Regions from separate parts of the Streptomyces sp. NBC_01498 genome, predicted to be linked through region 3. Evidence: riboswitches for the same ligand, from Rfam matches in the RefSeq annotation. Region 3 holds a riboswitch; each other region holds the start of a gene.

Region 1 (3,200 bases), 3.7 Mb from region 3:
TTCGCGGCGCTCGTCGGCGCCATCCTGTGGAATCTGTTCACCTGGCTGCTCGGACTGCCGTCCAGCTCCTCCCACGCTCTCTTCGGCGGTCTCATCGGCGCCACGCTGATGTCCGTCGGCCCCTCGGGTGTCGACGGCGGCGTCGTGGTGACCAAGGTCCTGCTCCCGGCGCTCGCCGCCCCGCTGGTGGCCGGTCTGGCCGCGATGCTCGCCACCCGGCTGACGTACCGCATCGGCCGCGGCACGGACGAGAAGGACACGGCGAAGGGTTACCGGGCCGGCCAGATCGCGTCCGCCGGTCTCGTCTCCCTCGCGCACGGCACCAACGACGCGCAGAAGACGATGGGTGTCATCACCCTGGCCCTGGTCACCGGCGGTGTTCTCGCGCCCGGTTCCAACCCGCCGATGTGGGTCATCGTCTCCGCCGGTGTCGCGATCGCCCTCGGCACCTACCTCGGCGGCTGGCGCATCATCCGCACCATGGGCAAGGGGCTGACGGACCTCCGGCCGCAGCAGGGCTTCGCCGCCCAGACCAGCGCGGCGACCGTCATCCTGGCCTCGTCCCACCTGGGCTTCTCGCTCTCCACCACGCAGTCGTGCTCCGGAGCCGTGATGGGCGCCGGGCTCGGCCGCAAGGGCGGGGTGGTCCGCTGGTCGACCGCGACCCGGATGTTCATCGCCTGGGGGCTGACCCTGCCGGCCGCCGGTCTGGTCGCGGCGGGTGCCGAGTTCCTGACCGGTCAGGGCCCGTGGGGCATCGCGGTCACCGCCGCGCTGCTCGTCGCGCTGTCGGCGGTCATCTGGTTCGCCTCGCGCCGCCAGCCCGTCGACCACACCAATGTCAACGAGACGGACGGGGCCGCCGGGGCGGACGAGCCGATGGGTGTCGTGACCGCCGCCGTCGCGGCCGTCTCCCCGCCGCCCGTGGGCGGTCCGGCGTCGGACCTCCTCGCCGCCACCATTCCGGCACCGGTACCCGCACCGGCGGGTGCGGAGGCCGGGGACCCCGCCGAACCGGCGCGGCCCGCGGCGGTCTGACCCCGGCACCCGCCCGGCACCGGCCGCCGCCCACCGGACCACACCTGCCGGACGACATCCGCTCCGGTACCGACGGCCCGACATCGACGGCCGGACATCGACGGCCCGACGAAGCGAAGGACACTTTCCGTATGAACATCGACTGGGCGGCGCTCGGCTCCGTCTTCGGCGTCAGTCTTGTGACCACCGTCGCGCTGGTGGGCCTGTTCACCCTCGGCATCGTGGGGCTCTCCAAGGGCGCCTCCGCCGCGCGGGGCCCGGCGTCGGCGGCCACCGCCACGGGGTCCGGCTCCGGTTCCGTTTCCGGTTCCGTGACCCTGGCGCGCACCGGCGCGTACGTCTGCTTCGCCCTGTGCCTGGCGGCCGTGTCGTACGGGATCTACGTGATCGTCGCCTGACACGGCGGGCGTACGCGTACGCGGAACGCACACGAGGGAGGGGACGGCCCGTACGGGTCGTCCCCTCCCTCGTCGCTGTTCTCCCCTCTCCCCTTGTTCCCTGGCTGTCCCCTGACTGTCCCCTGACGGGTCGTGCCCTCTCGTGTGGGCCTCAGCACACCGCCCCGTCGCAGGTCACAGCCTGGTTGACGGGGGTTCCCACGCGTGGTGGACTGCCGAGGCCACTACGGCGACAGCGAGAGGAAGCCCGGTGCGAATCCGGCGCGGTCCCGCCACTGTGACGGGAGACAGCCATGTCTCCCGGAGTCAGGAACTCTCGTCGCCGCATCACGTCGAACCGGGGCGCGGACCCTGAGTGAGGACATATCGCCATGCCCGGCCGCGGTTCAACTGTCCTGTCCAGAGCGGTGAGTACGAGACCTCCGCGCGTGTGCCGAGGCGTGTCGGCGGGCTGAGCGATGCGTGCCGAGCACACGGCGGGCCGTCGACGACCGGCCCCGGGAAGCGTTTTCGCGTACGGCGCCGCCGCCGGTCTGCTCGCCGACCGGCTTCTCGGCGATCCCCGGCGCGGCCATCCGGTCGCCGCCTTCGGGCGGGTCGCGGGCGCCGTCGAGCGCCGACTGTGGCACGACCACCGGGGCTGGGGCGCGCTCCACACCGTGGTGTGCGCCGGGGGTACGGCCGGGGTGGCCGCGCTCGTGGCGCGCGGCCTGCGGGGCCGTACCGGCGCGTCCGTGGCCCTGACCGCCGCCGTCACCTGGACCGTGCTGGGCGGTACGTCGCTGGGGCGCGAGGCGCGCGCCGTCGGCGGGGCGCTCGCGGCCGGGGACACCGGGGCCGCGCGGAAGCGGCTGCCGCACCTGTGCGGGCGGGACCCGGAGGCCCTGGACGAGGGGCAGATCGCACGCGCCGTCGTGGAGTCCGTCGCCGAGAACACCTCGGACGCCGTCGTGGGGGCCCTGGTGTGGGGCGCGTTCGGCGGGGTGCCGGGGTTGGCCGCGTTCCGCGCCGTCAACACCCTGGACGCCATGGTGGGGCACCGGTCGCCGCGCCATCTGCGGTTCGGCTGGGCCTCGGCACGGCTGGACGACGTGGCCGGCTGGCCCGGCGCCCGGCTGACGGCGCTGCTGGCGGCCGTGGCGGGCGGGGCGCCCGCGCGGACACTGCGGGTGCTGCGCCGGGACGCGGGCCGCCATCCGAGCCCCAACGCGGGCCCCGTGGAGGCGTCGTTCGCGGGCGCGCTGGGCGTACGGCTCGGCGGCACCCTCGCGTACGGCGGACGGGTCGAGCACCGGCCGGTGCTCAATGGCGGCGGGCGGCCGGTGGAGGTCGCCGACATCGAACGGGCGGTACGGCTGTCGCACCGGGTCGGTGTGCTGGCCCTCGCGGTCTGTGCCGCCGGACGGCTGCTGGCCGGAGCGGCCGGACGCGGCCTCCGCGGCAACCTCCTCAAGAGGAGGGCCCGATGAGCGGGCGGCGCGGCGGTGGGCTGCTCGTCGCGGGCACCACGTCCGACGCCGGGAAGAGCGTCGTCACGGCGGGCATCTGCCGCTGGCTGGTGCGCCGGGGCGTGAAGGTGGCGCCCTTCAAGGGGCAGAACATGTCGCTGAACTCGTTCGTGACGCGCGAGGGCGCCGAGATCGGCCGGGCGCAGGCGATGCAGGCCCAGGCGGCCCGGGTGGAGCCGACGGCGCTGATGAACCCCGTCCTGCTCAAACCGGGCGGCGACCGCAGCAGTCAGGTCGTCCTGCTGGGACGGCCGGT
Region 2 (3,200 bases), 930 kb from region 3:
AGGCCGGCCTTCTCCTGGAACGAGACGACGTCGCGGATCTCCTCCTTGATCCGGTCCTCGTACGCGGCGGTGCCGATCCGCCCGGCGCGCAGGTCCGCGCGGGCGGTGCGCAGCTCCGTGGTCTGCGGGAAGGACCCGATGGTGGTCGTGGGCAGCGGCGGCAGCCCCAGATGCGCCCGCTGGGCGGCGGTCCGTTCCTCGTACGGCTGCGAACGGCGCGCGTCCGCGTCGGTGACGGCCGCCGCGCGGGCGCGCACGGCCGGGTCGCGGGTCAGGGGGGAGTTCGCGCGAGACGCGAGAGCGGCGCGGTTGGCGGCCAGTTCGGCGGCGATCGCGCCGGTGCCCCCGGCCAGGGCACGGGCCAGGGTGGCGACCTCGGTGCTCTTCTGGCGGGCGAAGGCGAGCCAGCGGGCGATCTCCGGGTCGATGTCCCGCTCTGCGCCCGCGTCGATGGGGACGTGCAGCAGGGAGCAGGACGGGGCGACATCGACGTGGCCGGCGAGGCCCAGCAGCGTGCCGAGGGTGGCGAGGGACTTCGTCAGGTCGTTGATCCAGATGTTGCGGCCGTCGACCACACCGGCGACCAGCCGCTTGCCGGGCACTCCGCCGACCGCCGCGAGACCGTCGAGGTTGGCGGCGGCCGGGCCGGTGAAGTCAAGAGCCAGGCCCTCGACGGGGGATTTGGCGAGCACCGGAAGGGCGTCGCCGAGGCGGTCGAAGTAGGAGGCCACCAGCAGTTTCGGCCGGTCGGTGGCGCCGCCCAGGTCGTGGTAGGCGCGGGCGGCGGCGGCCAGTTCCGCCGGGGTGCGGTCCTGCACGAGGGCGGGCTCGTCGAGCTGTACCCAGTCGGCGCCCGCCGCGCGCAGATCGGCGAGGATCTCCGCGTACACCGGGAGGAGCCGGTCGAGGAGGGTCAGCGGTTCGAAGCCCTCGGCGACGCCGGGGGCGGGCTTGGCCAGCAGCAGGTAGGTGACGGGGCCGAGCAGTACGGGCCGGGCGGTGAGGCCGAGGGCGAGGGCCTCCGTCAGCTCGGCGACCTGCCGGGTGGAGTCGGCGGTGAAGACGGTGTCGGGGCCGAGCTCGGGGACCAGGTAGTGGTAGTTCGTGTCGAACCACTTGGTCATCTCCAGCGGCGCCACGTCACGGGTGCCGCGCGCCATCGCGAAGTAGCCCTCCAGCGCGGCGTCCCGGGTGTCCTTCCCGGTGTCGTCCCCGGCGCCTTCCCGCGTGCCTTCCCGCGCATCTTCCCGCGTGCTTTTCCGCGTGTCGGCCGTGGTCGCCGCGCGGTGCCGTTCCGGGATCGCGCCGACCATCACGCTGGTGTCCAGGACGTGGTCGTAGTACGAGAAGTCGCCGGTCGGCACCTCGTGGACGCCGTCGGCGGTGAGCTGCTCCCAGTTCGCCCTGCGCAGCCCGGCGGCGGTCTCCCGCAGGGTGGCGGCGCTCATGGCGCCCTTCCAGTAGCGCTCGACGGCCTTCTTCAGTTCGCGGCCGGCACCCTGGCGGGGGTAGCCGTACACGGTGGCGCGTGCCGCCGCGGTCGTTGACTCGTCTGTCACGGAACTCTCCTTCGCGAGTGGTCCTCTGCGATCCCGGCGCGACGGGCGACGGATCGGAGACACGAAGGGGTACAGAACCGGACGGGCCCGTTCCGTACGCGTAGGTACGAACGCCCGACCGATATGTACGCCGACCCGCCCACGAGGTCACCGGGATCTCCGCGCGCGATCGGTCGCGCGCGGGCAACGGGCAGGTCTTCGGACTCGCGGGCACGTCCCGTATCGCGTGTCGCGTACGGGGCACCTACTGGCCGTCGCTTCCCAGGTCCGGCCGGACCCAGTGCTCATGACGGCGGTCGTTCCCACTCACCGCTGCGGGGCAGTCCCGGATTCCCACCGGGTTCCCTCTTACGACGTACCCGCCCGGAAGGACGGGGACGAACCAGCTGCGCCAACCAGCCTAGCGGTTGCCCGCCGGCTCCCTCGAACCGTCACGAGACATTCATGGACGGTTCAAACCGCCAGCTTCCTGGTCGAGTTCGTACAGCGCGAGAGTCCGATACCTCCTTGACACCCCTATTGGTCTAAGCCAACATCCGATTGGCCTGTACCAAGTCCCCGAGCGGTTCCCGGCCGGCCGCCGAGCGATGCGCCTTCGGAGGAACCGCATGGAGCCGAGCAGCCGCACGAGCAGCCTGACGAGCGAGGCGACGAGCAGCGTGACCAGCAGTGCGACGACGAGCAGCGCGGCGACGAGCAGCGTGACCAGCAGTGCGACGACGAGCAGCGCGGCGACGAGCAGCGCAACGACCGGCGGCGCGACGAGTAGTCGGTCGAGCGGGCCGACGGGCGGATCGGCGAGCAGCTCGACTACCGGCGGTGGGGGCGGGGGCGGCGGGGCCGGGCCCGTGGGCAATCTCGTGAGCAGTCCCGTGAGCAGTCCCGTGAGCAGTCCCGCGAGCACTCGCCATCGGCAGCTCACGCGTCTCGCGGGGGCCGTGCTCCAGCCCGGATTCGTGGGCACGACCGTGCCCGACTGGGTCCGCCGGGCCATCGCCGACGGCCTCACCTCCGTCGTCCTCTTCGGCCGGAACATCGTCGACCCCGAACAGGTCGCCCGCCTCACCGCCGAACTGCGGGCCGAGAACCGCGACCTCGTCATCGCCATCGACGAGGAAGCCGGCGACGTGACCCGGCTCGAAGCCTGGACGGGCGCCTCCCGGCCGGGCAATCTCGCCCTCGGCGCCGTGGACGACGTGGAGCTGACCGAATCCGTCGCCCGTGACATCGGGCGTGAACTCCACGCCGCCGGGATCTCCCTCAACTACGCGCCCAGCGCCGACGTCAACTCCAACCCCCTCAACCCGGTGATCGGCGCCCGTTCCTTCGGCGCCCGTACGGACGTCGTCGCCCGGCACACCGCCGCCTGGGTGCGCGGGCTCCAGTCGGCGGGCGTCGCCGCCTGCGCCAAGCACTTCCCCGGCCACGGCGACACCTCGGTCGACTCCCACCACGGGCTGCCGCGCGTCTCGGCGAGCGCGGAGGAGATCGCCGCCGTCGCGCTGCCGCCGTTCGTCGCGGCGATGGAGGCGGGCGTACGCGTGGTGATGACCGCGCACCTGCTCGCCTCCGCGTACGACCCCGAACTGCCCGCCACCCTCAGCCCCCGCATCCTCGTGGACCTGCTCCGCGGTGAGCTGG
Region 3 (3,200 bases):
CAGTTCGGGCACGTCCGAGGGGGAGAAGAGCGACCAGTCGCCGTCCGTGTCGACCCGGCGCATGAACTCGTCGGGGATCCAGTGCGCGAGGTTCAGATTGTGCGTACGGCGCGCCTCCTCCCCGGTGTTGTCGCGCAGCTCCAGGAACTCCTCGATGTCCGCGTGCCACGTCTCCAGATAGACGCAGGCCGCCCCCTTGCGCCGGCCGCCCTGGTTGACGGCGGCGACCGAGGAGTCCAGCGTGCGCAGGAACGGCACGATGCCGTTGGAGTGCCCGTTGGTGCCCCGGATCAGCGAACCACGCGCGCGGATACGGGAGTACGAGAGGCCGATGCCGCCCGCGTGCTTCGAGAGGCGGGCCACCTGGTGGTAGCGGTCGTAGATCGAGTCCAGCTCGTCCAGCGGGGAGTCCAGCAGATAGCAGGACGACATCTGGGGATGGCGGGTGCCGGAGTTGAAGAGGGTGGGGGAGGAGGGGAGGTAGTCGAGCCGGCTCATCAGGCCGTACAGCGCGGCGACCTCGTCCACGGCGGCCGGGGAGTCGTCCTTGGCCAGCCCGGAGGCGACACGCAGCATGAAGTACTGCGGCGTCTCGATGACATCGCGGGTGATCGGGTGCCGCAGCAGATAGCGGCTGAACAGCGTGCGCAGGCCGAAGTAGCCGAAGCGGTCGTCGGCGGCGGGGTCGATCAGCGCGTCGAGGCGGGCGGCGTGGCGTGTGACGAACGCGGCCGTACGGTCGGCGATCAGGCCCTCCGCGTGGCCCACGGCGATCGAGGACGAGAACGACACGGCGCCCTGGCCGGCGGCCTCGTCCGCGATGGTGCGGGTGAGGAGACGGGCGGCGAGGCGGGAGTAAGCGGGGTCCTCGGAGATCAGCCCGGCGGCGGCCTCGGTGGCGAGCTGCCGCAGCTCGGCCTCGTCGGAGGCGGCGTTACGACCCCGGAGAGCGGCGGCGGCGACCTTGCCGGGGTCGGTGTCGGGCAGGTCGGCGGTGAGGCCGGTGAGGGTCCGCAGCAGGCCCGTGCCGGGCGCGTCGGCGGTCTCGTGGGCCGCCCCGCCGGACGCAGCGGCGGTGCCCCGTCCCGGCTGGTCCCGTTCCCGCTCTGCCTGGACCCGCTCTTCCTGTCCCCGCTCTTCCTGTCCCCGGTCGGCGATCGCTGAAGCCGGATCGGCTGGCGCGATGGTCACGTGGTGCTCTCCCTCGCTCGGCTCTGGGTCAGGAGAGAAGGGGCACGGCGGCGCGCGCCCGCGTACGCCGTCCCGGATGCGGGCAGCGCGCGGCGCGGCGTCACCGGCCCAACCTCGAGGCCCGGACGTCTCGGCACCCGGCTCGGTCGAACCGGATGCGCCGTCGGCAGGTGCTCGGACTCGCGGGCGCGGCAAAGCGCACCACAGCACACCGTTGCGGGACAGTTCCGGATTTGCACCGGATTCTCCTGCGGCGACAGCAGACTTGAGCATACATGTGGGGCCCGTGGGGAGCGGCACCCCCCACATGTTGTGTCAGAGGTGTTTCGCCTTGCCCGGAAAGAGCCCCTACGGGCCTTGGATTTCCAGGCGGTAGGTGAGCAGCGGCGCGAGCTCCTCGTACGGTGCCCAGTCCCGTTCCGGGGTCCGTACGAAGCCCAGCCGCTCGTAGATCCGGTGGGCGGCCCGCATCTTCTCGTGGGTCGACAGCCGCACCCGTACACACCCCTCGGTGGCCCGCGCGCGCTCCACACAGGCCAGCACCAGCGCCTTGCCGACACCCCGGCCCCGGGCGGCGGACGCCACGGCCAGCATGCGGAACTCGGCCTCGCCCGCCCCGGCCACATTGGCCCACGCGGTCCCGCCGGCGGCGTACGTCACCCCGCCGAGCACTTCCCCGTCCGCCCCGGCGGCCACGAGCACCTCGGCCCCGGCGGCGCGCGCGGCGACGTCCCGCAGGCTCGCCAGATACGGGTCGTCCTCCCCGAAGTCCAGCAGCCCGTCGTCCAGATAGGCCCGCGCGGTGATCTCCCCGAGAAGGCCATGCTCGGCGGCCTCGGCCGCCCGTATCAGAAAGCCGGTCTCCGGCTGTATCACCTGTTTCATGACAGCAGTGTGCGACACGGGACGAGAGGGGCGTTGTCGGAGGTCGCCGCTGTCGTCGGAAGCACCTTGCACGGCTGCATGGTGCGCGGCGATCAACGGCGAAGGGCCGCCGTCCCCTCGTCGGGAGACGGCGGCCCCTCACCGGCTCGCTCAGCAGCAGCGGAACCCTTCCCTCGGGTCCGCCTCCCGGGCGTCCGTGCGGCTCCGTTCGAAGGCGCGCCGGGTCATCGGCTCCGCCGTGGGGTCACAGGCGCGGGTGTGCGCCACGTAGTGGTCGTACGCGGACTCGCCCGTCAGCTCCCGTACGTACCAGCGGACCCGGCCCACCGCGTGGCGTACCTTCGCCGCCGGCGTCATGACGCGCCCGCCCCGCTGGGTGCCTTCGTGCGGGCCTCCGCCGCCGCCAGTTCCGCCTTCTCCTCCGGGGTCGCGAACATGCCCGCCGGCGCGACCAGTTCGGACTTCACGTACGGCGTCTCCGAGAGCTTCACGCTCTCGGGGTGGCGGATCGCCCGGTAGCAGACCCGGCCCGCGTCCGCGATCACGACGATGATCAGGATCGCGAAGAGCGCGCAGAGGACGCCGTCCACCGTGGAGTTGGTGACGACCGTGTGCATGTCGTCCATCGTCTTGGCGGGCGGGATCACCTCGCCGTTCTCGATGCCCGTCAGGTACACGTCGCGCTGGGTGAAGAAGCCGACCTTCGGATCGTCGGAGAAGATTTTCTGCCAGCTCGCGGTGAGCGTGACCGCCGCGTCCCAGGCGAGCGGGACCGCCGTCACCCAGGCCCATTTCAGCCGTCCCGACTTCACCAGCAGCGTCGTACAGACGGCCAGCGCCACCGCCGCCAGCAGCTGGTTCGCGATGCCGAACAGCGGGAAGAGCTGGTTGATGCCGCCCAGCGGGTCGTGCACCCCGACCCAGAGGAAGTAGCCCCACGCGCCGACCACCACGGCGCTGGCGAACCAGACGCCGGGCTTCCAGCTGACCTGGCGCATCGGCTTGTACACGTTGCCGAGCATGTCCTGGAGCATGAAGCGCCCCACCCGCGTGCCCGCGTCCACCGTCGTCAGGATGAACAGCGCCTCGAACATGATCGCGAAGTGGTACCAGAACGCCTTCAT

What was found. A riboswitch is a leader RNA that binds a small molecule or an ion and turns the genes downstream of it on or off. The one in region 3 is predicted to bind cobalamin.
Region 1: it holds a riboswitch for cobalamin, as region 3 does, so the genes downstream of both, OG875_RS24825 (cobalamin biosynthesis protein) here and OG875_RS08975 (ribonucleoside-diphosphate reductase subunit alpha) in region 3, are expected to answer to the same signal.
Region 2: it holds a riboswitch for cobalamin, as region 3 does, so the genes downstream of both, metE (5-methyltetrahydropteroyltriglutamate--homocysteine S-methyltransferase) here and OG875_RS08975 (ribonucleoside-diphosphate reductase subunit alpha) in region 3, are expected to answer to the same signal.

What each region holds. Positions count from the first base shown of each region.
Region 1 covers NZ_CP109598.1:5,831,259-5,834,458, reverse strand. Annotated here, with positions in the region: gene OG875_RS24835 (inorganic phosphate transporter) at 1-1,038, shown strand, start outside; gene OG875_RS24830 (hypothetical protein) at 1,170-1,436, shown strand; adenosylcobalamin (AdoCbl) riboswitch at 1,666-1,762, shown strand; gene OG875_RS24825 (cobalamin biosynthesis protein) at 1,895-2,905, shown strand; gene OG875_RS24820 (cobyric acid synthase) at 2,902-3,200, shown strand, end outside.
Region 2 covers NZ_CP109598.1:3,097,356-3,100,555, reverse strand. Annotated here, with positions in the region: gene metE (5-methyltetrahydropteroyltriglutamate--homocysteine S-methyltransferase) at 1-1,559, opposite strand, end outside; cobalamin riboswitch at 1,732-1,961, opposite strand; gene OG875_RS13090 (hypothetical protein) at 2,002-2,463, opposite strand; gene OG875_RS13085 (glycoside hydrolase family 3 protein) at 2,498-3,200, shown strand, end outside.
Region 3 covers NZ_CP109598.1:2,172,337-2,175,536, reverse strand. Annotated here, with positions in the region: gene OG875_RS08975 (ribonucleoside-diphosphate reductase subunit alpha) at 1-1,191, opposite strand, end outside; adenosylcobalamin-variant (AdoCbl-variant) riboswitch at 1,352-1,451, opposite strand; gene OG875_RS08970 (GNAT family N-acetyltransferase) at 1,540-2,076, opposite strand; gene OG875_RS08965 (YbdD/YjiX family protein) at 2,227-2,433, opposite strand; gene OG875_RS08960 (carbon starvation CstA family protein) at 2,430-3,200, opposite strand, start outside.